Regions from separate parts of the Pseudoduganella sp. GW821-FHT12E03 genome, predicted to be linked through region 3. Evidence: predicted binding sites of a transcription regulator. Region 3 holds the regulator's gene; each other region holds the start of a gene.

Region 1 (7,418 bases), on a different contig from region 3:
CTCGGCATCGAAAATCGGTTTGCTCAACCGGAAAATGGCCGCGTTACATGCCGTCGATGCCGCCCTTGCCACAATGAAGGGAAAATAATGAGTAGCAGCGACAATTTGATCGGTTTGGCCGCGGCGCTCGGCAGCGGCCTGCTGATCGGCATCGAACGCGAACGGCGCAAGGGCGCCACGCCGGCCCCTGCACTGGCCGGCGTACGCAGCTTTGCGCTGGTGGCGCTGAGCGGCGCGCTGGCGCAGTCGATCGACATCGCGCTGACGCTGCTGACGGCGCTGCTGGTGGCGGCGATGTGTGTGATCACTTTCTGGCGCGACGACGCTACCGCACCGGGCATGGTCACCGAACTGGCGCTGTTCCTGAGCTTTCTGCTGGGGGTGAACGCCATCGCCAATCCGGCAGTGTCGGCCGGCGTTGCGGTACTGGTGGCCTCGATGCTGAATCTGCGCGCGCCGCTGCACCATTTTGTACGCGTCACGCTCAAGAGCGGCGAGCTGCGCGACGGGCTGATCCTGGCCAGCGCCGCGCTGGTGGTGTGGCCGCTGCTGCCGGACAACACCAATGGCTGGCTGCTGGGGGCCAACCCGCGCCGCATGTGGGGGCTGGTCGTGGTATTGCTGACGCTACAGGCCGGCGCACATATCGCCATGCGCATGACCGGGCCAAAGATGGGACTGGCATTGACCGGATTGGCGTCCGGCTTCGTCTCCAGTGTGGCCACCACCGCCAACATGGGGCACCGTTGCCGGGAGGATCCGGCACTGCTGGGCATCTGCGCCGCAGCCGCGCTGTTGTCCAACATTGCCACCTACGTCCTGCTACTGGTCGTTACGCTGACCATCGCCCCAGCCCAGCTGGCAGGCTTGGCGCCGACCATCGCCAGCGCCCTGCTGGCGACCATTGTGGTATCGGCCATGTCGCTGCGCGCCGCGCCGCCGACGGCGCGGCGCAGTCAACGCAATGGCCGCGTCTTCAGTATCCGGCAGACGCTGTTGTTCGCCCTGATCCTGAGCGGCGCCACCGCCCTGATCGCCTATGCGCATACCTATCTGGGCGCGGCGGCGGCCATGCTGGGCGCCTTGCTGGTCGGCTTGGTGGACTTTCACGCGGCAGCCAGCTCCATTCTGTCGCTGGCTGACAGTGGCGCGCTGGAGCCGGCGGCGATGCGCCACATCCTGTTGTTTGCGCTGGCTGCCAACACACTGAGCAAGCTGATCGCGGCCGGCGCAAGTGGTGGCCTGCCGTTCCTGTACCGGGTCGGCTGGAGACTGTCATTGATATTGCTGGCGGCCTGCCTGCCTTCGTTGCTGGCCTGACGGAGTGCATGCGCCCGCGCCGCCGCGCCAACGTCCGGGCACCTGCCGTGTATCCGCCGGATTCCAGTCGTGGCTTCCCGGCACGGTGAAAACACTCACATCCGCATTGTCAATGCCACTTACACTGCGATTGGCAACGAGTTGATATACATCAAAGTTTTTGCGGAAGCGGTCCGCCACACTATTGACCAGTGGCGCGTCTTTCCGCGCAAAGCGCGCTCGCGAACCGCTCTTCATCCCTTCACAGGAGCTTGCCATGTACAAACATATTCTGCTGCCCACTGATGGTTCGCCAGCCTCGGCCGCGGCACTTCAATCCGCTCTGCAATTTGCCAAGGAAGCAGGCGCCCACGTCACCGCGCTGCACGTTCAGCCGGATTTCCACTTGTTCAGCTACCAGGCTGAAATGCTGGAAGATTCCCGCGAGGCGTTCATGCGCGATACCGCGGCCCATGGCGCGAAAGTGCTGGCGGAACTGGAGGCGGCGGCACAGGCGCTGGGGGTGCCATGCAAGACCATGGCCAGCCGCTCCGACCAGCCGCACTATAAAATCGTCGAGGCTGCACAGGCGCAAGGTTGTGATTTGATCGCCATGGCGACCCATGGCTTGACGGGGCTGAAAGGATTGCTGCTGGGTAGTGAGACACACAAAGTGTTGCTGCATAGCGCGATCCCGGTGCTGGTCTTTCCCGCAAAACAGGTGACGCCATGAAACGCAACCTTGGGGGCGCGGACCGCCTGTTGCGCTGCATTTTGGGTGCGGGACTGTTGGGCGCCACCTGGTCGGGCGCGATCGGTGCTTGGGGTTGGGTGGGACTGGTGCCGCTTGTCACTGCCGCGTTTGCCTTTTGTCCCGCCTATCTGCCATTCGGCTTCAACTCCACCAACGCCGGCAACGGGGCAACCAAATCATGAACCACGGCGTCCCGTGATGACCATCTCCGCGCCCCCTCCCCGCTGGCCACGCTACGGCGCGGCCAGCGCCTTGCTGGCGGCCGCCGCAGCCCTGCTGTGGTGGTATGAGGGGCCGCTGACGGTCCATGTGGCGCAAGCCGAGCGTGGCACCGTGGTGGACGCGGTTTATGCGACCGGCAGTGTGGAACCCGCCGTCATGATGCCGATCGCGCCGCGCGTCGGCGGCCGTCTTGCCGAGCGCCATGTCGACGAAGGGGCCGAGGTGCGCAAAGGCCAGGTCCTGGCGCGCCTGGACGATGCCGACCTGGCCGGCACGGTTGACGAACAACGGGCGCGCGCCGACTATGCCCGCAGCCAGCACACCCGCAGCGCCGCCCTGGCCGACCGTGGCTTTGTTTCCACTGGTGAAGTCGAGCGCACCCGCAGCGAGCTGGCCGCCGCTGAAGCGGCCTTGCGCCGCGTCCAGGCACAGCGCGGCTATATGGCGCTGACCGCGCCGGCCGACGGCACCATCATCCGCCGCGACGGCGAAGTCGGGCAGTATATCGGCCCCGGACAGGCCATCTTTGTGCTGGCCTGCTGCGCGCCACTGCGCGTGACCACCGAAATCGACGAGGAAGACATCAACCGCGTGCGCATCGGGCAGCAGGTACTGCTGAAAGCCGGCGCCGTTCCTGGCCGGGTGTTCGACGGCACCGTGAGCGAAGTGACACCCAAGGGAGATCCGGTGGCGCGCAGCTACCGGGTCCGGGTCAAGCTTGACGCCCCCGACCCGCTGCGCTCCGGAATGACCGTGGACGCCAACCTGATTGTCAGCCGGCGGCAAGGCGCCGTACTGTTGCCAAACGCGGCGATCCGGGACAACGCGGTCTGGCTGGTGGCCGATGGCCGCCTGCGCCGGCGCGAGATCAAAATCGGCCTGCGCAACGGCGGACGCAGCGAGATCGTGCGTGGCATGACCGGCAATGAGCTGGTGGTGCAACTGCCCGACGACACCTTGCGTGAAGGCCGGCGGGTGCGGCCGGTCTATCGTTAGCCCGCCGCCGGAGATGCGCCATGCCTGTCCAACTGGAGATCGCCCTGACCCATTTGCTGCGGCACCGGCGTTCCACGCTGGTGTCGCTGACCGGCATTGCGCTGGGCGTGGCGTTTTTCCTTGCCGTGTCGGCGCTGATGCGCGGCTCGGAAAAGGATTTTCTGCGGCGCCTGGTCGACAACAGCCCGCACATCACCGTCTACGACCAGTACCGAGCGCCGCATGTACAGCCGGCCCAATTGCGCTGGCCCGGCGCGCTGGTGGCCATCAGCAACGTCAAGCCGCAAGCGGAGAGCCGGGGCATCCGAGGCTACCGTGGCAAGCTTGAGGACATCGAAGCCCTGCCGGGTTTGCGCGTGGCGCCCTTGCTGCATGGCTCAGCCGTGTTGACGTTTGCCGGACAGCAGCATGGCGTCAGCCTGTCCGGTGTGGTCCCGCAGCGCATGAAAGCCGTATCGACGATCGAGCAGCACATGGTGGCGGGGTCGCTGGACGAACTGGCCGCCACGCCGAACGGCTTGATTATCGGCCAGGGCCTGGCCGACAAGTTCGGGCTGCGCATGGGCGGCACCATCAATGTGGTCTCGACGGAAGCGGGTAGCCGAACCATGAAGGTGGTCGGGATCTTCCGCACCGGCAATGCGGCATATGACGAACTCGAAACCTTCACCTTGCTCAAGCGCGCCCAGGTGCTATTGCAACGGCCGAATCGCGTCAATCGCTTCATCATCCAGTTGACCGATCCCCACCGCGCGCGCGAAATCGCCGCCGTGATTGAGCACAGCATCGGTTACAAGGCGGTGTCCTGGATCGAGGCGTCGGAGGACCTCCTCAGCGTGCTCCTGGTACGCAACATCATCATGTACAGCGTGGTCTCGGCCATCCTGGTGGTGGCGTCGTTCGGGATCTACAACACGATCTTCACCATCGTGGTGGAAAAAACGCGCGACATCGCGATCCTGAAATCGATGGGTTTTCGCCGCGCCGACATGCGCCAGATCTTCCTTTGGCAAGGCTTGATCATCGGACTGCTCGGCAGCGCCGCCGGCCTGCTGCTGGGCTATGGGCTGATGCGGGCGCTGGCCGCGATCGAACTGAAGCCTCCCGGCGTTAGCGAGCTGGTACATTTGCCGGTCTGGTGGGGCGCCGATCAATACCTGCTGGCGCTGGCCTTTGCGATGGTGTCCTGCATCGGCGCGGCTTACCTGCCGGCCGACAAGGCCAGTCGGCTGCGGCCGGTCGACATCCTGCGGGGCGCCACATGACCCCCATTTTGCGCGCCGAGCGCGTGACCCGCAGGCTGGGCGGCGAAGTGCCGGCCATCCTGGTCGATGACGTCAGCGTGGAGATCGCACGGGGCGAATTCATTTGCATCATGGGACCGTCCGGCTCGGGCAAATCGTCATTGCTCTACCTGCTGGGTTTGCTCGATGTGCCCGATGCCGGCAGCGTGTGGCTCGATGGCGACGACACCACGCGCTGCAACGATGACCAACTGGCGGCGTTGCGCCTGTCCAGACTCGGCTTTGTCTTCCAGTTCCACTTCCTGCTGGCGGAATTCACCGTCCTGCAAAACGTCATGCTACCGATGCGCCGCCTGGGACGGCGCCAGCCGGACGCGGTCCGGGAGCACGCCATGCACTTGCTGGACCAGTTCGGCATGGCCGCGCACGCGGCCAAGACACCGGCCCAGCTGTCCGGCGGCCAGCGGCAGCGGGTGGCCATCGCCCGCGCCCTGGCCAACGACCCGCTGCTGATCCTGGCCGACGAGCCAACCGGTAACCTGGACACGGCGGCAACGCTGAACGTGCGGCAAATCCTGCGCGGCCTGGCCGATGCCGGCCAGACCGTGATCGCCGTCACCCACGACACCGGCTTCGCCAGCGCGGCCGACCGCCGCATCTGGCTGGTGGATGGGAAAATCGTCCCGGACGGCCCGCCGTCCGCTTGAATCCTGTTGCAGGATGAGCGGCAAGGCGGGCGGCGCCACGTCACGCCACCTTCAGCGCGAACGCATACGGCAGCCCCGGCTTGTTGGCCGGCAGCGTCACCTGCAAGCCTTCCGCCGTCTGGCTGAACGCCAGCGCGCCGCCACGGCCCACCAGTTCCACGCGCGACACGCGCCGCTTCAAGTGTTCGCCGCCGGCGCGCATCGACTTGATCAACACCTTGCCGTCGTCCGGCCAGCCCATGACGAACGCATACACGGCGTCCTTGCCGGCGGTGAAGCGCAGGTCCGCCGCCGTGAACGGCTTGCCCTTGCCTTCATTGAAGCCCTGGCCCGACAGGGGCGCGGCGGCCTCCTCCATGACCGGGCCTTCGCCGAACACGAACCATGGACGGGTGTTGTAAATGGCCTCGCCGTTGGGCGCCATCCAACGCCCGATTTCCTCGACGATGGCGCGCTCCTGCTGGTCGATGCTGCCGTCGCCCCGCACCGGCACGCTCAGCAGCAGGTTGCCGTTCTTGCTGACCACGTCGATCAGCGTGTGCACCACGGTTTTCGCGCTCTTGTAAGCCTTGTTGTCATACACGCGCCGGTCATAGTGCCAGCTGCCGATGCAGGTGCAGGTCTGCCAGGGCAGCGGCTCGATCTTGCTGCTGTGGCCCCGTTCGATGTCCCACACCATGGAGCGCCGCTGCACGTCGTCCAGGATCTTGCCGTTGATGACGGCTTCCAGCCTGCCATGCCTGGCAATGCTGCGGTTGTACTGGTGCGCGGCCAGGCGCAGGCCGATATCGCTGACCGGCCACAGCGGCAGCACCGTATCGTCGTAGTACACCAGGTCGGGATCATAGGAATCGATCAGGTCGACGGTGCGGTTGTACAGGTTGTCGGCATATGCCTGGTCCGGGATCGACGCGCCGCCGCCCCAGTGCCATTGGCGGTGGATGGCCGCGCTGTCGCCGCTCTCGCTGCGTGGATGATGCTGCGCATACAGCGCCTGCGGGTCGCGCCCTTCCCACCACTTGCCCTTGCCGTCGGCGCGCGTCAGGCGGCCGTCATACGGCACGCCGGCATAGGGACCGTTGCGGTCGGCGCCCTGCGCCGTTTCATACCAGGTCCACGCGTGGGCCGCGTGTACACTGACGCCAAAGCGCAGGCCGTGCTTGCGGGCGGCCTTGCTCCAGCCGCCCACCAGGTCCCGCATCGGGCCGAGCGTGGTGGCATTCCATTGCGGCTGGTGCTTGCTGCGGTACAGGTCGAAATTATCGTGGTGGTTGGCCAGCGCGACAAAGTATTTCGCCCCGGCCTGCTTGTACAGCGCCACCAGCGCATCGGGATCCCAGCGCTCCGCCTTCCAGCGCTGGATCACGTCCTTGAAGCCGAATTCGGACGGGTGCCCGTATTTCGCCAGGTGGTAGCGGTAGGCGTCGCTGCCTTCCTCGTACATGCCCCGGGCATACCAGTCGCCGAATTCAGGTTCGCATTGCGGGCCCCAGTGGGCCCAGATGCCGAATTTCGCGTTGCGGAACCAGTCCGGGGTCTGGTACGTCGACAGCGAATTCCAGTCCGGCGTAAATGGCCCCGCCGCCATCGGTTCACGCGCGCCGGGGGCGGCGCCGTCCGCCGCCCGCACGTACGGGGACATGGCGGCGGCCGGGATGGCCGCCGCCATGTGTTGCAAAAGCTGTCGTCTCTTCAATTTCTTCTCCAATAAACGGGCGGCCGGCCAGCGGCGCCTAGCTTCGGAGTGTATTTCATATATTAAATACACTCAACTGTTTTCGTGCGGCTTGCGGCGCGCGTGTCGATAGCCGGGGCGCTCAGCGCCGCAAGCTGACCGTCACGGGCTTGCCTTCATACGCCACCTCGATCCCCCTGTCATCCGCATCCATGCCCAGCCCCCGCCCCGCGCCAACCAGCACCACGCGCAAGCGCTTGCCTTTCATGCCCGGGTAGCCGCCGCGCCGCGCGCCGATCGTCAGCTTGCGCGCGCCATCGTCCCAGCGCAGGTCGACCAGCGCATATTCGCCGCGCTCATAGCCCCAGCCTTCGCCCGCATCTTCGTAATACGTGTAGCGGCCGTCAGCGCCGGGATAAATGCGCAATTCGAGCGGCCCATTGCGGCCTTCGGCCACGGTGTGTGCCACGGGGCCCAGCGGAACGATGCTGCCGGCCCGCACGTGCAGCGGCATGTGCGCC
Region 2 (7,418 bases), on a different contig from region 3:
CCATGTCAAATTACTTCGCAACTGACGTGGGCAAATGGCCGGCCTTTTTGGTTTGGGCCAGCATGTGGCGGTGATCTTGTAGGTGATCCCTGACAACAGATTCGCCATGTCCCACTACACGGTGTGTCCGGATTACCCTCTGCCTGAACGCATGCCTGGCAGCCATACTGTTGTCATGGTTCAGCGATAGAGGGGGCGATCATGGATCCCAAGCAAGAAAAACAGGAAGTGCCTGGCACGATGCACCAGGCCAAAATGCGTGAAGTGCAGGTGCCGCGCAGCCAGGAGCACAGCCGCGAGCGCATCCGGGAGTTGTTGGGCTGGAATATGTTGCTACTCGATACCATGTCGCGGCCGTATTCGACCGCAGACTGATGCGCTGGAGCACGGTCGGCGCGGCGCTGGAATTGAAAGCGATCAAAGCCATGACGTCCCTTGATTGGCGCAAGATGACGCAGTCACTGCTGCCGGCAGCGTTACTGCTGACGATACCCGGTTTCTACCTCGTGCTTGATGGGACCACGCCGTCCTATCGGATAGCGGGGCAACTGCTGTACGGCCTGGCGGGGGCGCTTTGCACCGCCCATTTGTCAATGCCAGCCCTCTGCCACGAGCGGCATCAGGTGCGGCATTGGCGCCGGATCGACTGCCTTTTACTGGTTGCCATCACCACTTCCATCTGGCCATCGGCGCCGCCATGGAGTGATACGGAATGGTTGTTGCGTTTGCTGGTATGCGTGGTAATCTTCATTCGCCTGGTTTCGCTGGCAATGCGGCATGTGGCGCCACGGCCGCTGTTGCGGACCAGCATAGCGTCGCTGGGCATGCTGCTCGTCGCCGGGGCGGGATTTTATTGGCTGGAGCCGCATGTCCATAGTTTGGGCGATGGCCTGTGGCTGGCCTTTACCACTGGCGCAACCGTCGGCTACGGCGACATCGTTCCTTCCACGCCGGCCTCGCGTGTCTTTGCCGGTTTTATCGTTCTGCTGGGCTATGCGGTATTGTCACTGGTCACGGCCAGTATTGCCGCCTTGCTGGTGGGAGAGGATGAGAAACGGATCCGGCGCGAACTGCATGCCGACATGCGGTTGCTGCAGCACCAGATAGGCTTGCTGCGGGAAGAGATTGCCGCGCAGCGCGAGTCCGTTGCCGGGCAGCGTACGGAAAATGAATGACGTGCTGGCGCATGCGTTGATTTTTCTCGGTTATTCGAAGCAATTTGATCCCGGTCAACAATTTCCACTGTGCGGATGACTATGGTGGCAACTTCAACGGGCCGGGAGCTGACCATGGAATCGCCGGAACTGACCGGATTATCGACGGAAGAGGCGGCGCGCCGCCTGGCTGACGAGGGACCGAACAGCCTGCCCGCGCCGCGCAGCCGGTGGGGCGCCCTCGTCCTGCGCACGGTGCGCGAACCGATGTTCTTGTTGCTGATCGGCGCCGCCAGCCTGTACCTTGCGCTCGGCGACCTGCACGAAGGCTTGCTGTTGCTGTTGATGGTCGGCATGACGGTCGGCTTGACGCTGTTCCAGGAGGGCAAGACCGAGCGCGCGTTGCAGGCTTTGCGCGAACTGGGCAGCCCGCGCGCGCTGGTGCTGCGGGACGGGCAGCCGGTCCGCATTGCGGGCGGCGACGTGGTGCGCGGCGACTTATTGGTGGTGGCCGAGGGCGACCGGGTGGCGGCCGACGCGGTGCTGTTGCGCGCCAATGGCTTGCGCGTCGACGAATCCCTGCTGACCGGGGAATCCTGCGCCGTCGCCAAGCAGGCCGGCGCCGCGCCGGCGGAGCATGGCGCGCCGGGCGGCGACGACTTGCCTTACCTGTGGTCCGGCACCCTGGTCTTGCAAGGCGACGGCATTGCGCGCGTGACGGCGACCGGCGCCGGCACCGAGTTGGGCAAGATCGGGCGCAGCCTGCAGCGGCTCGACAGTGAACGTTCACCCCTGCAGCGCGAAGTGGCGCGCCTGATCCCGCTGATGGCGGGCGTTGGCCTGGTCCTGAGCCTGCTGGTCACCGTGCTGTATGGCTTGCGGGATGGCGCCTGGATGTCGGCCATCCTGGCTGGCATTGCGCTGTCGATGTCGCTGCTGCCGGAAGAGTTTCCCGTCATTTTGACTGTGTTCCCCGCCATTGGCGCGTGGCGCATGGCGCGCGGCCAGGTCTTGACGCGGCGCCTGTCGGCCATCGAGGCGCTCGGGTCGATCACGGTGCTGTGCACGGACAAGACCGGCACCTTGACAGAAAACCGGATGCGCGTCGAGCAGATGCACGCCGATGGCGTGGTGTTGCAGGTGGCGGAAGGGGCGATGCCTGCGGCGTTTGTGCAACTGGCGCGCCATGCGTCGCTGGCGAGCCAGCCGTGCCCGTTCGATCCGATGGAAACCGCGTTTCATGCGCTGGCCGGCACGAGCGCGCAGGGGGAACCATTGCGCGTCTATCCGCTGTCCCCCGGGCTGGCTGCCATGTCGCTGGTGTGGGCCGATGGCGGGCCGGGTACGGCGACCGTGGCCGCCAAGGGCGCGCCGGAAGCGATCGGCGCGCTGTGCCGGCTGGGACGCGACGAATTGGCGGCCATGCGGGCCGCGGCGGACCGCATGGCTGAACAGGGCTTGCGGGTGCTGGCCGTCGCCCGGGCGCGGCATGAGGCGGCCAGCCTGCCGGAGCGGCAGGAGGGTTTCAACTTCCACTACCTGGGGCTGATGGGATTGGCCGACCCCTTGCGCAAGGAAGTACCCGCCGCGCTGGAACAGTGCCGCCAGGCCGGCATCCGCGTCATGATGATCACCGGCGATTATGCGGTGACGGCGGCCAGCATCGCCCGCCGCGCCGGCCTGGCCTGCGGCCAGGTGCTGACCGGTGACGAGGTCGATGGCCTCGATGAACCGGCATTACGCAGCCGGCTGGCGCAGGCCACGGTTTGCGCCCGCATCAAGCCGGCGCAAAAGCTGCGCATCGTGCAAGCCTTGAAGGCCAATGGCGAGATCGTGGCGATGACGGGCGACGGCGTCAACGATGCGCCGGCGCTGAAGGCGGCGCACGTCGGCATTGCCATGGGCGGACGCGGCGCCGACGTGGCCCGCGAGGCGGCGGCGCTGGTGCTGATGGATGATCATTTCGCGTCGATCGTGCGCGGCATCCGCCTGGGGCGGCGCATCTTTGCCAATATGCGCAACGCGATGTCCTACGTGCTGTCGGTGCACGTGCCTATTGCCGGCATGGGGCTGCTGCCGGCGTTGTTTGGCTGGCCGGTCTTGCTGTATCCGATGCATATCGCCGTGCTGGAATTGATTATCGATCCGGCCTGTTCGCTGGCGTTCGAAAATGCGGCGTCCGACGCCGAGGCCATGCGCCAACCGCCGCGCAAGCCGTCGGCGCCGCTGCTGGACCGGTTGACGGTGCTGGGGGCGCTGTGGAAAGGGGCGATCGCGCTGGTGGTGGTGGGCTGCGGCTATGTGGCGGCCATGGCGGCGTGGCCGGAACCGCAGGCGCGGGCCGCCGGCTTTGCCTTGCTGGTGTTTGCCAACCTGGCCCTGATCCTGTCGAACCTGTCGCACCGGCGCAGCGTGCTGGAGGAGTTCCAGACAGGGAACCTGGTGCCGCCCGTGGTGGCGGGTGTGGTGGTGGCGTTGCTGCTGCTGGTGCTGTATGTGCCGGCCCTGGCGGCGGCGTTCCGGTTTGGCCAGTTGCCGCTGGCCGGACTGGCGACGATGTTCGGGCTGGGCATGGTCAGCCTGCTTGGCTACGAGACGGTCAAACGCGTGATGGCCGCCCGCCGCGCCGTGTAGCGCGGCGGGTGGCGCATGACGTCAAATCGTGCTCCGCCAACCACCGTTCAATTTGTTTCTCCCCATAATTTGATCCAGGTCAAATTGCCTGGCTGACTTGTGTGTTCCCCGGCGGTATTGTGGGTGTGAGCGGAGCAGGGCGGCCAATCCGGTTGCCGCTGCACCCGTGGAAAGGAATTGCCATGAAACTGACCTTCCTGGGCGCCACCGGCACGGTAACCGGATCGCGCTACCTGCTGCGCAGTGGCGCCGACATGATCCTGGTCGATTGCGGCTTGTTCCAGGGCTATAAAGCCCTGCGCTTACGCAACCGTGAAGCACTGCCTGTATCGCCGGCGCAATTGTCCGCGGTGTTGCTGACTCATGCGCATCTCGATCACAGTGGCGCACTGCCGCTGCTGGTGCGGGACGGTTTCCGTGGTCCCATCTATTGCACCCAAGCCACGCGCGACTTGTGCCGCATCTTGTTGCCGGACTGCGGACGGTTGCTGGAGGAAGAGGCGGCGCATGCGAACCGGCACGCGTACAGCAAACATCAGCCGGCGCTGCCGCTGTATACCGAGGCCGACGCGCTAGCCGCGCTGGAACTGCTGACGCCGGTGGACTTCGGCCGCCGCTTCGCAGTGGGGCATGCTTTCCATGCGCGCCTGCGGCGCGCCGGGCACATCCTGGGGGCGGCCGGCATCACGGTCGAAGCGGACGGCGTCAGCGTGACATTTTCCGGCGACCTGGGACGTCAGCACGATGTGCTGATGGCGCCGCCGGAGACAGTCGAACGCAGTGACTACCTGGTGATGGAGTCCACCTATGGCGACCGCCTGCACGATCCTGAAGATCCGGCCCGCCTGCTGGCGCGCACCATCCGCGAAACCGCCGCGCGTGGCGGCGTGACCGTGATTCCGTCATTCGCGGTCGGGCGGGCCCAGAACCTGCTGTATTACATGCATCTGTTAAAGGCCAGTGGCGATATCCCTCCCGTGCCGGTCTTCCTGAACAGCCCGATGGCCGCCGACGTCACCGCGCTCTACCGACGCCACCGCCACGACCACCATCTGACGCCGGCGCAGTGCGACGCGATGTGCCACGCGGCCACGATCGTCAACAGCCCTGCCGAATCCATCGCCCTCAATCAGCGGCGGGTGCCGATGGTGATCATCGCCGCCAGCGGCATGGCCACCGGCGGGCGCGTGCTGCATCACCTGAAAGCGTTTGCGCCGGACCGCCGCAACACCATCCTGTTTGCGGGGTTTCAGGCGGGCGGCACGCGCGGCGCCGCCATGGTCGGCGGTGCGCCGAGTATTAAAATCCATGGCGAATATGTGCCCGTGCTGGCCAACGTGGTCCAGATCGACAATTTGTCGGCGCATGCTGACCAGGGCGAGCTGCTGGCCTGGCTGGGCGGCTTTGCGGCGCCGCCCCGGCGCCTGTTCCTGACGCACGGCGAACCGGATGCGGCTGAAGCGCTGCGCCGCCAGATCGGCGAGAAGCTGGGTTGGAACGCCGAGACGCCAGCCTATGGCGCCGAAGTGGAGTTGGTATGATGGCGCCGGGGATCGGCGCAGGGCGTCATGCCGCCTTGCTGGCGGAACGCATGCTGAAATTGCCGGTGTCGGTATAGCCTCGGCACCAGCATGATGCCGAGCACGTTGGTGCGCGCTGCCGGAGTAAGGTGTTCCATGCTGCCCCTCAATATGGATTGTCCGTGGATGATGGGTTTCCCGCAGCGCCCAGGTGGACTTCGCCGGGCGGCGGCAGGGGACAAGACCGATTGACACCAACATGGACCCGGTAGGATTTCAGTGCGCCAGCAGCACCGGTACGGTCATGGTATTGAGTACGGTGCGGGTGACCCCACCCAGCAGGATTTCCCGGTAGCGTGCATGTCCGTAGGCCCCCATCACCAGCAGGCCTGCGCCGATGCTGTCGGCCAGGGCCAGCAAGGCCTCGCCCACGTCGCCATCGGTGGCCTGCCGGACCACGTTGACATGGACGCCATGGCGGGCCAGGTAGAGCGCGATATCGGCGCCCGGTTCGTCGCCATGTTCATCGGCCCCGCTCGCCGCATCAAACAGCGCCACCGTCACGCCGGCAGTATTGACCAGCAAGGGAAGGGCGCCCGTGATGGCGCGCGTGGCTTGGCTGCTGCCATCCCAGGCCACCAGAACCGGTTTGCCGGCCGGCTGGAAGGCGCCGGCGAACGGGACCACCAGTACCGGCCGGCAGCTGTTGAGGATGACATACTCGGGCAAGTCTTGCAGCAGCGCGCCGGTGGCCGGATCGTCGCGGTCGGCCTGGCCGACGACGAGCAGGTCGGCATAACGCGACTGCAGCGTGAGCCCGCCATAGGCGTCGTCATCGACCAGCCGGTGTTCGCATGACTGTACGCCCAGCCGTTCGGCCAGGGCGGCGTGGCGGTCGAGCGTCACCTGTGCGCTTTGCCGCGCGCGCTCGGCAAGGTCCGGGCGGATGAAATCGCGCGCCCCGCCGTCCTTGCCACGGTAAACGAAGCGTGAAATACCGGTCATGGCGGCGCACACCAGGTGCGCTTGCTGTTGCTCCGCCAGTTGCGTGGCCAGCTCCAGGCGGGCCGCGGCGCTGCGCGCATTGTCGGCGTGCAGCAGGATAGTCTTGTATTGCATGGCATTCTCCCCAGGTTCAATCGCAGGCCGGCCGCATGCGCGGGCGCGACGGTTAGTGCGCCATCAGCACCGGCAGGGTCATGGTGGCGAGCACGGTGCGGGTGGCGCCGCCGAGGATTTTTTCGCGCAGGCGGCTGTGGCCATAACAGCCCATGACCAGCAGGTCGGCGCCAATGGTGGCGGCCAGCGACAGGATGGCGTTGCCAGCGTCGATCGGTGTCGGCGAACGCATGACTTCGACCTTGACGCCATGCCGCGCGAGATACAAGGCGATGTCGGCGCCCGGTTCCTCGCCGTGCGCGTCGCTGCCCACCTCGGCGTTGAACATGGCCACGGTGACCTGCTCCGCGCGGCGCAGCAGCGGCAGCGCCGCCGTGATGGCGCGCACCGCTTCCAGGCTGCCGTCCCAGGCGATCAGCGGACGCTTGCCGCAGGACGGGAACCGGCCCGCATAGGGCACCAGCAGCGCCGGCCTGCCGGAGTGCAGGATCACGTGCGCCGGCAAATCGAGCAGCAGGCCACCCTCGCCATGGTCGTCGGGATTGGGTTGACCCAACACCACCAAATCGGCATAACGCGCCTGCAGGCACAGCCCGGTGTATTCATCGTCATTGTGCAGGCGTGTTTCGCTGGCCGGCATGCCGGCCCTGGCCGTGACGTCGCTAAACCGGGCGAGCGCCTGGTTTGTGCGTTCCGACGCATGGCGCACACAGTCCGCGATGATCAGGCCGCTGCCTTCGAACATATTGACGGATGACATCTGCCTGGGAACGCCCGTCATCGCGACGCCGACCAGGTGTGCGCTCTCTTGCAGCGCCAAGCCGGCCGCCAACTGAAAGCGTGCGGCGGCATTCTCGGCATTATCCGCGTGGACCAAAATCGTGCGATAGGACATGGTGAACTCCCTCGTTGCGTTGAAATAAAGTGATGCGGCCTGACGGCATGGCAGATTGCGCTTCCACTACCTTGATGTCTGACATGCTGCATAGCA
Region 3 (7,418 bases):
CGCCAAGGCGCTGCAGCGCTTCGGTGGCGTTGCACGCTTCACCGCCCACCTCGATGCCGTCGGCCGTCCCCAGCATCAGGCGCACACCGTTGCGGGCAATCGCGTGGTCATCGACCAGCAAGACACGGATCGCACTCATGGAGTGGCCTCCAGCGGCAACTGCACGCGCAATAACGTGCCGCCCGCGTCGCCCGGCCGAATCTGCAATTCCCCGCCAAAATGGCGCACCCTTTCCTGCATACCGATAATCCCCCAGGATGCGCCATTGCGCAGCCGTTCTTCCGTAATCCCGACGCCATCATCCACCAGGGTGATCAGCAAACTGCCACCGTCGCGCCACGCATCGACCAGCACCGACGCCGCCTGCGCATGGCGCACCACGTTGGTCAATCCTTCCTGCACCACGCGGAACAGCATGGTGCTGCGGCCCGCGTCCAGTTCCAGCTCCGCGGCATCGGGTTCGATGCGGCAGGCGCAGCGCAGGCCGGAGCGCTGCGCCACCTGTTCCGTATGCCATTCCAGCGCCGCCCACAGGCCCAGCTGGTCGAGCACGCTGGGCCGCAAGTCGGTGATCACGCGCCGCACGGTGGCGATCGCGTCCTGCGCCAGCCCTGACGCTTCCGCCAGCAGCGGGTCGGCATGGCCGCCTGCCCGTTCGATGGCCACGCCGATATAGGCCTTAATCCCGGTCAGCAAGCCGCCCAGTTCATCATGAATTTCCTGGGCAATGCGCTTGCGCTCATCTTCACGGATGCTTTCCTGGTGCGCGGCCAGCTTGCGCAATTCCGCTTCCGCGCGCTGCTTGCCATCGAGCAGCCGCTGTTCGCGCAACATGCGCAAGATGGCGGCGGGCAATTGCGCCAGGTAGCGTCCCTCGCCATCCTTGACCAGGTAGTCGCGGGCGCCGCGCCGCATGGCTTCCGCCGCCACCATCGCGCTGTCGGCGCCGGTCAGCATCATGACCGGCGGCCCGGACGGCGGCAGTTGAGCCAGGAACTCCAGCCCGCTCATGTCGGGCAAGCCATAGTCGAGCAGGATGCAATCGACCTGGCCTTGCCGGGCAACGGTCAGTCCGTGCTGCCCGCTATCGGCTTCCACCAAGGTAAACGCTGCTTCCGGCGCCGCGGCGAAGGTGCGGCGGCACGCCATGCGGTCAACCACGTCATCCTCGACGATCAGCACATTGAGTGCGGGGCGTTCCATCGGTTCTCCCTCAGGGCATTTCACTGAGCGTCCAGTACATGTCGATCGACCGCACGATTTCCACGAAGCGGCGGTAATCCACCGGCTTGGCCATGTAGCCCGCCACTCCGAGATCAAAGCTGCGCACCTTGTCTTCCTGTTCTTCGGACGTGGTCAGCACCACCACGGGAATGCGGCGCAGCCGCTCATCCTGTTTTGCCAGCCGCAGGAACTCGATGCCATTCATGATCGGCATATTCAGGTCCAGCAAGATAATGCACGGTAAATCGCCGTCCGCCCGCGACAGCCAGTCCAGCGCGGCCTCGCCGTTTTCCATGCTGACCACCGGGTTGCAGACATGGATTTCCTTGAGTGCCCGCAGGATCGTCATGATATCGACCTGGTCGTCCTCGACCAGCAAAATCGGTTTGTTGGCTACTTTCATTCATTTTCCTGAAGAAGGGACGGCCGCACGCCGGCCGGCAAGGTGAACCAGAAGGTGCTGCCCTGGCCTATCACCGACTCGACGCCGACCCGCCCCTGGTACATTTCCACAATTTTTTTCACCAGCGCCAGGCCGACCCCGGTGCTTTCCACGCGGTCGCGTGGCGCCAGGGTCTGGAACAGCTGGAAGATCCGTTCAAAGTGGCGCGCTTCGATGCCGGGGCCATTGTCAGTCACGCTGAAGCGCCATTCCCCGTCCAGTTCGGCCCAGCCCACCGTGATCCGGCCGGCCGGCTTGTCCATGTACTTGATCGCATTCGAGATCAGGTTATGGAACACTTGCTGCAGCCGCGTCGGCTCCATCACCAGGACCGGCATGTCCGGCTGCACCGTGACCGTGATGTGCGGCGGCGGCGCCAGCAAATCCACCACGTCGGCCAGCATGCGGTTCACCTCCACCGCCACCCGTGCCTCCCTGACGCGGCCAACCCGGGAATACTGCAGGATGCCGTCAATCAGCGCGCCCATGCGGTGCACACGGTTGATCAGCAGGCGCATGTGCTCGCGGCCTTCCTCATTGAAGTGCTGGGCGTAATCGGTGGCCAGCCAGTCGGCCAGCGAGCCGATGCCGCGCAGCGGCGCTTTCAGGTCGTGCGACACGACATAGGCGAAATTCGTCAACTCCTCGTTGGCGCTGGTGAGTTCCTGCAACAGCTGGCGGTTTTCGCGCTCGGCTTCCTTGCGCTGTGAAATATCGCGCACCACGCCGGTGAACATGCGACGCGTGCCGAGCCACATTTCCGTCACAGTCAGTTCGATCGGGAAAATCGCGCCATCCCTGCGCCGCCCTTCCACTTCCCGCCCGATGCCGATGATCTTGCGTTCGCCCGTGGCGCGGTAATGCGCCAGGTAGCCGTCATGGCGGTCCCGGTGCGACGGTGGCATCAGCATCGACACGTTTTGCCCCGCGGCTTCCACTTCCGCATAGCCGAACAAGGCCTGGGCGGCGGGATTGAGGCGCTCCATGACGCCATGCTCATCAATGGTAATGATGGCGTCGGCCACTGAATCGAACACCGCGCGCATGCGCGCTTCGCTTTCCTGCAAGGCGGCTTCGGCCTGTTTGCGGGCCGTGATGTCGTGCACGATGGCCAGCACCAGCGGCGGGTCCGCGCTCAGCGGAGACAGGCTGACCTCGACCGGGAATTCGCGGCCGTCGCGGTGCACGCCGGACAATTCAGCCCCCGCACCCATGGCGCGCGGGCGCGGATGCGCGCTGAACCCGTGGCGCAAGCCGGCGTGCGCCGCGCGCAAGCGGGCCGGCACCAGCGTTTCCACCGGTTGCCCCTGCAATGCCCCGGCTTCATAGCCAAACAGGTTGCACAACGCGGGATTGGCCAGCACGATGTGGCCGCCGTGGTCTGCAATCAGCATGGCATCGCTGGCGGCGGCCAGCAGCCATTCCAGGTTGCGGCCTTCCATCACAAAATTATCCAACCCACTCCCCTTGTCGCCAACCCGGCACGTGACCTTTTCGCGCAGAATAGCACGGGAAGGCACGCCGGGTTAAGTGGCGCTACACCAGTGGTTCCTGGCAAACGCCCTCTGCCAGCGCCGCCAGCCGCGGCCCGTCCACGATGGTCAGGTGGCGGCCCGTCAGCGTGATCCATCCCGCTTTGCGGAAGCGCGCCAGCAAGCGGCACACGCATTCCATCGTCAAGCCCAGGTAGGCTCCGATTTCATCGCGCGACATGCGCAGCTGGATTTGCGTGGACGGCGCGCCGCGCGCCGCATAGCGCGCCCGCAATCCAACCAGGAACAGCGCCAGGCGCTGCTCGGCGCGCGCATTCCCCATCAGGAACAGGGAGGCCTGCTGGCGCTGGATTTCACGGCTCAGCGCACGGTGGAACTGGTCCATCAACGCAGGCACCGCCACCAGCAATTCACGCAACCGGTCAAACGGAATTTCACAGATTTCGCAGGTTTCGAGCGCCACCGCGTCGGTGTCATGACAGCCGTCGGCGATCGCATCGAGCCCCAGCAACTCGCCCTCCATGGGAAAACCCGTGAGCTGGCAATTGCCGTGCGCATGGCGCAGCGTTTTCAGGTGGCCGCTGCGGATGGCGTACAGCTTGACGAAAGCGTCGCCCGCGCGGTGCAGGTATTCGCCCCGCATCAGCGTGCGCCGTCCGCCCACGATGGTTTCCAGTTGCGCCAACTCGCCGGGCCGCAACCCGCCGGCCAGGCACAGGTTGCCCATCGCGCATTGGGAGCAGTCCGCCGGGTCCGGGGGCGCCGGCATGAGGCATTCAACGTGCATGACAACCCTTCAGGCGGCGCACGCCTCGGCGGCAATGGTGCTGTCCGCGCCGGGTTCCCGTCCGGTCGACAGGGCTTCCAGGCTGTCGCGGTCATGGAGCCGGATATCGCGGTTGTCGAGCTTGATCCAGCCCTGCTTGCGGAAACGGGCCAGCAGGCGGCTGACGCTTTCGATCGTCAGCCCCAGGTAGCCGCCGATATCTTCGCGCGACATGCGCAACTGGTAGCTGGCGGAGGAATAGCCGCGCGCCGCGTAACGCGCGCCCATGTTCAGCAGGAACAGCGCCATGCGCTGGTCGGCGCGCATACTGCCGCGGAATAGCATGATCGCCTGTTCGCGCTGGATTTCACGGCCCAGCACGCGGTGGAATTGCTGCATCAGCGACGGCGTCTGCATCGCCAGTTCCTGCAAGCGGTTAAACGGGATTTCGCAGACCTCACTGTCTTCCAGCGCGGTGGCGCTGCAGTTGTGCAAGCCCGAACCGATCGCATCCATCCCCAGCAAGTCGCCCGCCATGTGGAAGCCCGTCACCTGCTGCTCACCGTGGATATTGACTTGCGCCGTCTTGAAGTGGCCCAGGCGCACCGCAAACAGGCTGCCGAACGAGGCCCCCATGCTGAACAATTGCTCGTCGCGCGCCAGACGGCGGCGGCGGGCGATAATCTGGTCCAGGCGCGCCACGTCGCTGTCGGCCAGGCCTTGCGGCAGGCAAAAGCGGTTAAAGCTGCACAGCGTGCAATTGACCTTGCCCGATTTGGCGGCTGGCGCCACCGTGCTGGCGTTGGCGGCGGCGATGGGAATCACGGTATTCATGGGCTGCTCCTGTTCGGTGTGCGTTGCACGTCCTCGATGAACACCAGTATCGCGCTCCCGGCGCTGTCACGGTATCGGGCATTGCCATGAGTTAATGTAGGGGATCCGTGACAAGGCCTTGCCGCCTTGGCATGGCGCTGGCTTAACCCAGCGCCAGTTTCACGCCCAGTCCCGCCACCGCGCAGGCCGCAATCACGTGGATCACATTGCGCTTGTAGCGCAGCAGCGCCACCGCGGCCCCGGCGGCAATCACGGCCGACCACGGGTCGAAGCGCCCATGGAACCCCTCCGGCCACAACACGTGGTAGCCGAAAAACAGCGCCAGGTTCAGGATCACCCCGACCACGGCGGCGGTAATGGCGGTCAGCGGCGCCGTGAACTTAATGTCGCCATGGGTCGACTCCACCAGCGGGCCGCCGGCCAGGATGAACAGGAACGAGGGCAGGAAGGTGAACCACGTGACGAGCGCGGCGGCCGTTGCCCCCGCCAGGAATTGCGCGTCCGGCCCGAACACGGCCTTGACATAGCCGCCGACAAACCCGACGAACGCCACCACCATGATCAGCGGCCCCGGCGTGGTTTCACCCAGCGCCAGCCCGTCGATCATCTGGCGCGGCGTCAGCCAGCCATAGTGTTCGACCGCGCCCTGGTAGACATACGGCAGCACCGCATAAGCGCCGCCAAAGGTCAGCAGGGCCGCCTTGGTGAAAAACCAGCTCATTTGCGTCAGCGTGTGGTGCCAGCCAAAGAGCGCGGTCAGCGCGCCCATCGGCAAGGTCCACAGCGCCGCGCCGGCCACAACGATGAGCGCCAGCTTGCGCCAGCGGAAGCGCGCATGGGCCGGCGGCGGCGTGGTGTCGTCGATCAGCGCCGCGCCATACGACGCCTCGGCGCCGCCATGGCCGCCGCCGCCGCCAATGGCAAACGTGGCGGGCGCCATGCGGCCGCCGATGTATCCCGTCAGCGCGGCCGCCAGGACAATCAGCGGGAATGGCACATCGAAGGCGAAAATCGCAATGAACGAGGCGGCGGCAATCGCCCATAACGCATTGTTTTTCAGCGCGCGCGACCCGATGCGGTGCGCCGCCTGCACCACGATGGCGGTGACGGCGGGCTTGATGCCATAAAACAGCCCCGCCACCACGGACACGTCGCCAAACGCGATATAAATCCACGACAACACGATCAGGATCAGCAGCGATGGCAGGACGAACAGCCCGCCCGCCACGACGCCGCCCCAGGTGCGGTGCATCAGCCAGCCGATGTAGGTGGCCAGCTGCTGCGCTTCCGGTCCCGGTAGCACCATGCAGTAATTGAGCGCATGCAGGAAACGCCGTTCGGAAATCCAGCGGCGGTTTTCCACCAGTTCCTGGTGCATGATGGCGATTTGCCCGGCCGGGCCGCCGAAACTGATCAAACCCAGCTTCAGCCAAAAGGCGAACGCTTGCCAGAAACCGACCGGCGCTGGTTTGACGTGGGAAGGGTGCATCGGATCCATACAGTGATTTGAATTGGAGCAATCTTCGCATTGTACGAAGCGGACCGTATGCCCCATAGAATTATTTCAAATATGCTAATTCCCACGGCAAATAGTCAATGGCATAACCTTTCCGAAACCACATTATTAATGGCCTTGAATCTATTCACCCGAGTAACGTACATCAATTTCCACAAAATACTGAAAAACCGCACTATTCTGCAAAAAAGACCGGCGCACGATTGAATCGGGCCTTTTCGCCGCGTCCAAGAACGCTTAGGATGGAGGACTGCCCTCCTTAAAACTGGTGAATAGCTATGCAGCAACAAGAACATTTTCATATCTATGTCCGCACCATGACCGGCGAACGCCTGGCGTGGACGGAAACCACGACGTCGGATCTGGCAATGGCAGACGAAGCGTATTTGAACCTGATGACGCAACCTGATTTCGAAGGCAGTGATTTTGTCCTGGTGGCCGCGTTCGATGAACGCGTGTTTTGCGTCTATGACTTTTCTGGCGAGCAAACCCAGACCGGCTGGAGCACGGACTGGCTGCGCAACCGCCCGCTCCACTAACAACAAAGGCCGGCATATGCCGGCCTTGTTATTTCACGCTACCTCACCCCCATGGCTGGAATTCCACGCCATTGCTCATGACCCCGACCAGGTTCGCATAGTTTTCCTTGCTCTCGCTGAAATTGGCCAGCACATTGGCAAGTGAATCGCGGTGGCCGTTGAGCACATCGACCCAGTAGTCAAAGCCGGCCTGTTCGGGTGCACGGTGCAGCACATTCCAGTACAGGTTGCTGACGATGCTGGCATTGGTCGCGTTCGCGCCATAGCGCCCGGTGAACTCGGCCGAGTTCACGAAGGCTTGCGACACGTCGGTCAGGCTGGCGCCACGGTCCAGCTGGGCAATCCAGTACCCCAGCCCGGACTTGTCCGGGGTGCGGTTAAAGGCGGCCTGGTACAGCCGGTATGCCTGGCCGCCGGCGCCATCGATATCGAGCGCCAGATCGACGTCGCCGAAATCGAGCCGTTCCACGTTGACCAGCAAATCACTGCCCTCCGCGCCGGCTTTATCGGTCACGCGGAAGCCGCCGCCATCCTTGGCCACCGTGTAGTCGTTGCGGTTGCCCAGGTAATACGAGGAATCCGTGCCCCAGCCGCCATCCAGGAA

What was found. The regulator FNR, encoded in region 3, switches genes on or off when oxygen is low (the NO sensors DNR and NnrR bind a similar motif). The targets are predictions, from matches to a motif close to TTGATNNNNATCAA.
Region 1: AC1RRC_RS25460 (universal stress protein) is a predicted target of FNR. The motif match lies at 1,462-1,475, and genes of this name have one in related genera.
Region 2: AC1RRC_RS25480 (cation-translocating P-type ATPase) is a predicted target of FNR. The motif match lies at 1,220-1,233, and genes of this name have one in related genera.

Annotation. Positions count from the first base shown of each region.
Region 1 is NZ_JBXAQJ010000011.1:54,288-61,705, reverse strand. Features, by position in the region: gene AC1RRC_RS25465 (MgtC/SapB family protein) at 88-1,320, shown strand; gene AC1RRC_RS25460 (universal stress protein) at 1,577-2,032, shown strand; gene AC1RRC_RS25455 (YgaP family membrane protein) at 2,029-2,235, shown strand; gene AC1RRC_RS25450 (efflux RND transporter periplasmic adaptor subunit) at 2,252-3,271, shown strand; gene AC1RRC_RS25445 (ABC transporter permease) at 3,292-4,536, shown strand; gene AC1RRC_RS25440 (ABC transporter ATP-binding protein) at 4,533-5,222, shown strand; gene AC1RRC_RS25435 (alpha-L-fucosidase) at 5,263-6,918, opposite strand; gene AC1RRC_RS25430 (glycoside hydrolase family 31 protein) at 7,040-7,418, opposite strand, start outside.
Region 2 is NZ_JBXAQJ010000011.1:61,832-69,249, forward strand. Features, by position in the region: gene AC1RRC_RS25470 (hypothetical protein) at 202-375, shown strand; gene AC1RRC_RS25475 (potassium channel family protein) at 375-1,175, shown strand; gene AC1RRC_RS25480 (cation-translocating P-type ATPase) at 1,290-3,788, shown strand; gene AC1RRC_RS25485 (MBL fold metallo-hydrolase RNA specificity domain-containing protein) at 3,971-5,329, shown strand; gene AC1RRC_RS25490 (universal stress protein) at 5,585-6,427, opposite strand; gene AC1RRC_RS25495 (universal stress protein) at 6,480-7,322, opposite strand.
Region 3 is NZ_JBXAQJ010000002.1:827,129-834,546, reverse strand. Features, by position in the region: gene AC1RRC_RS07350 (response regulator) at 1-139, opposite strand, end outside; gene AC1RRC_RS07345 (sensor histidine kinase) at 136-1,203, opposite strand; gene AC1RRC_RS07340 (response regulator) at 1,214-1,627, opposite strand; gene AC1RRC_RS07335 (sensor histidine kinase) at 1,624-3,123, opposite strand; gene AC1RRC_RS07330 (helix-turn-helix domain-containing protein) at 3,203-3,928, opposite strand; gene fnr (fumarate/nitrate reduction transcriptional regulator Fnr) at 3,956-4,759, opposite strand; gene chrA (chromate efflux transporter) at 4,902-6,248, opposite strand; gene AC1RRC_RS07315 (hypothetical protein) at 6,554-6,814, shown strand; gene AC1RRC_RS07310 (DUF4214 domain-containing protein) at 6,858-7,418, opposite strand, start outside.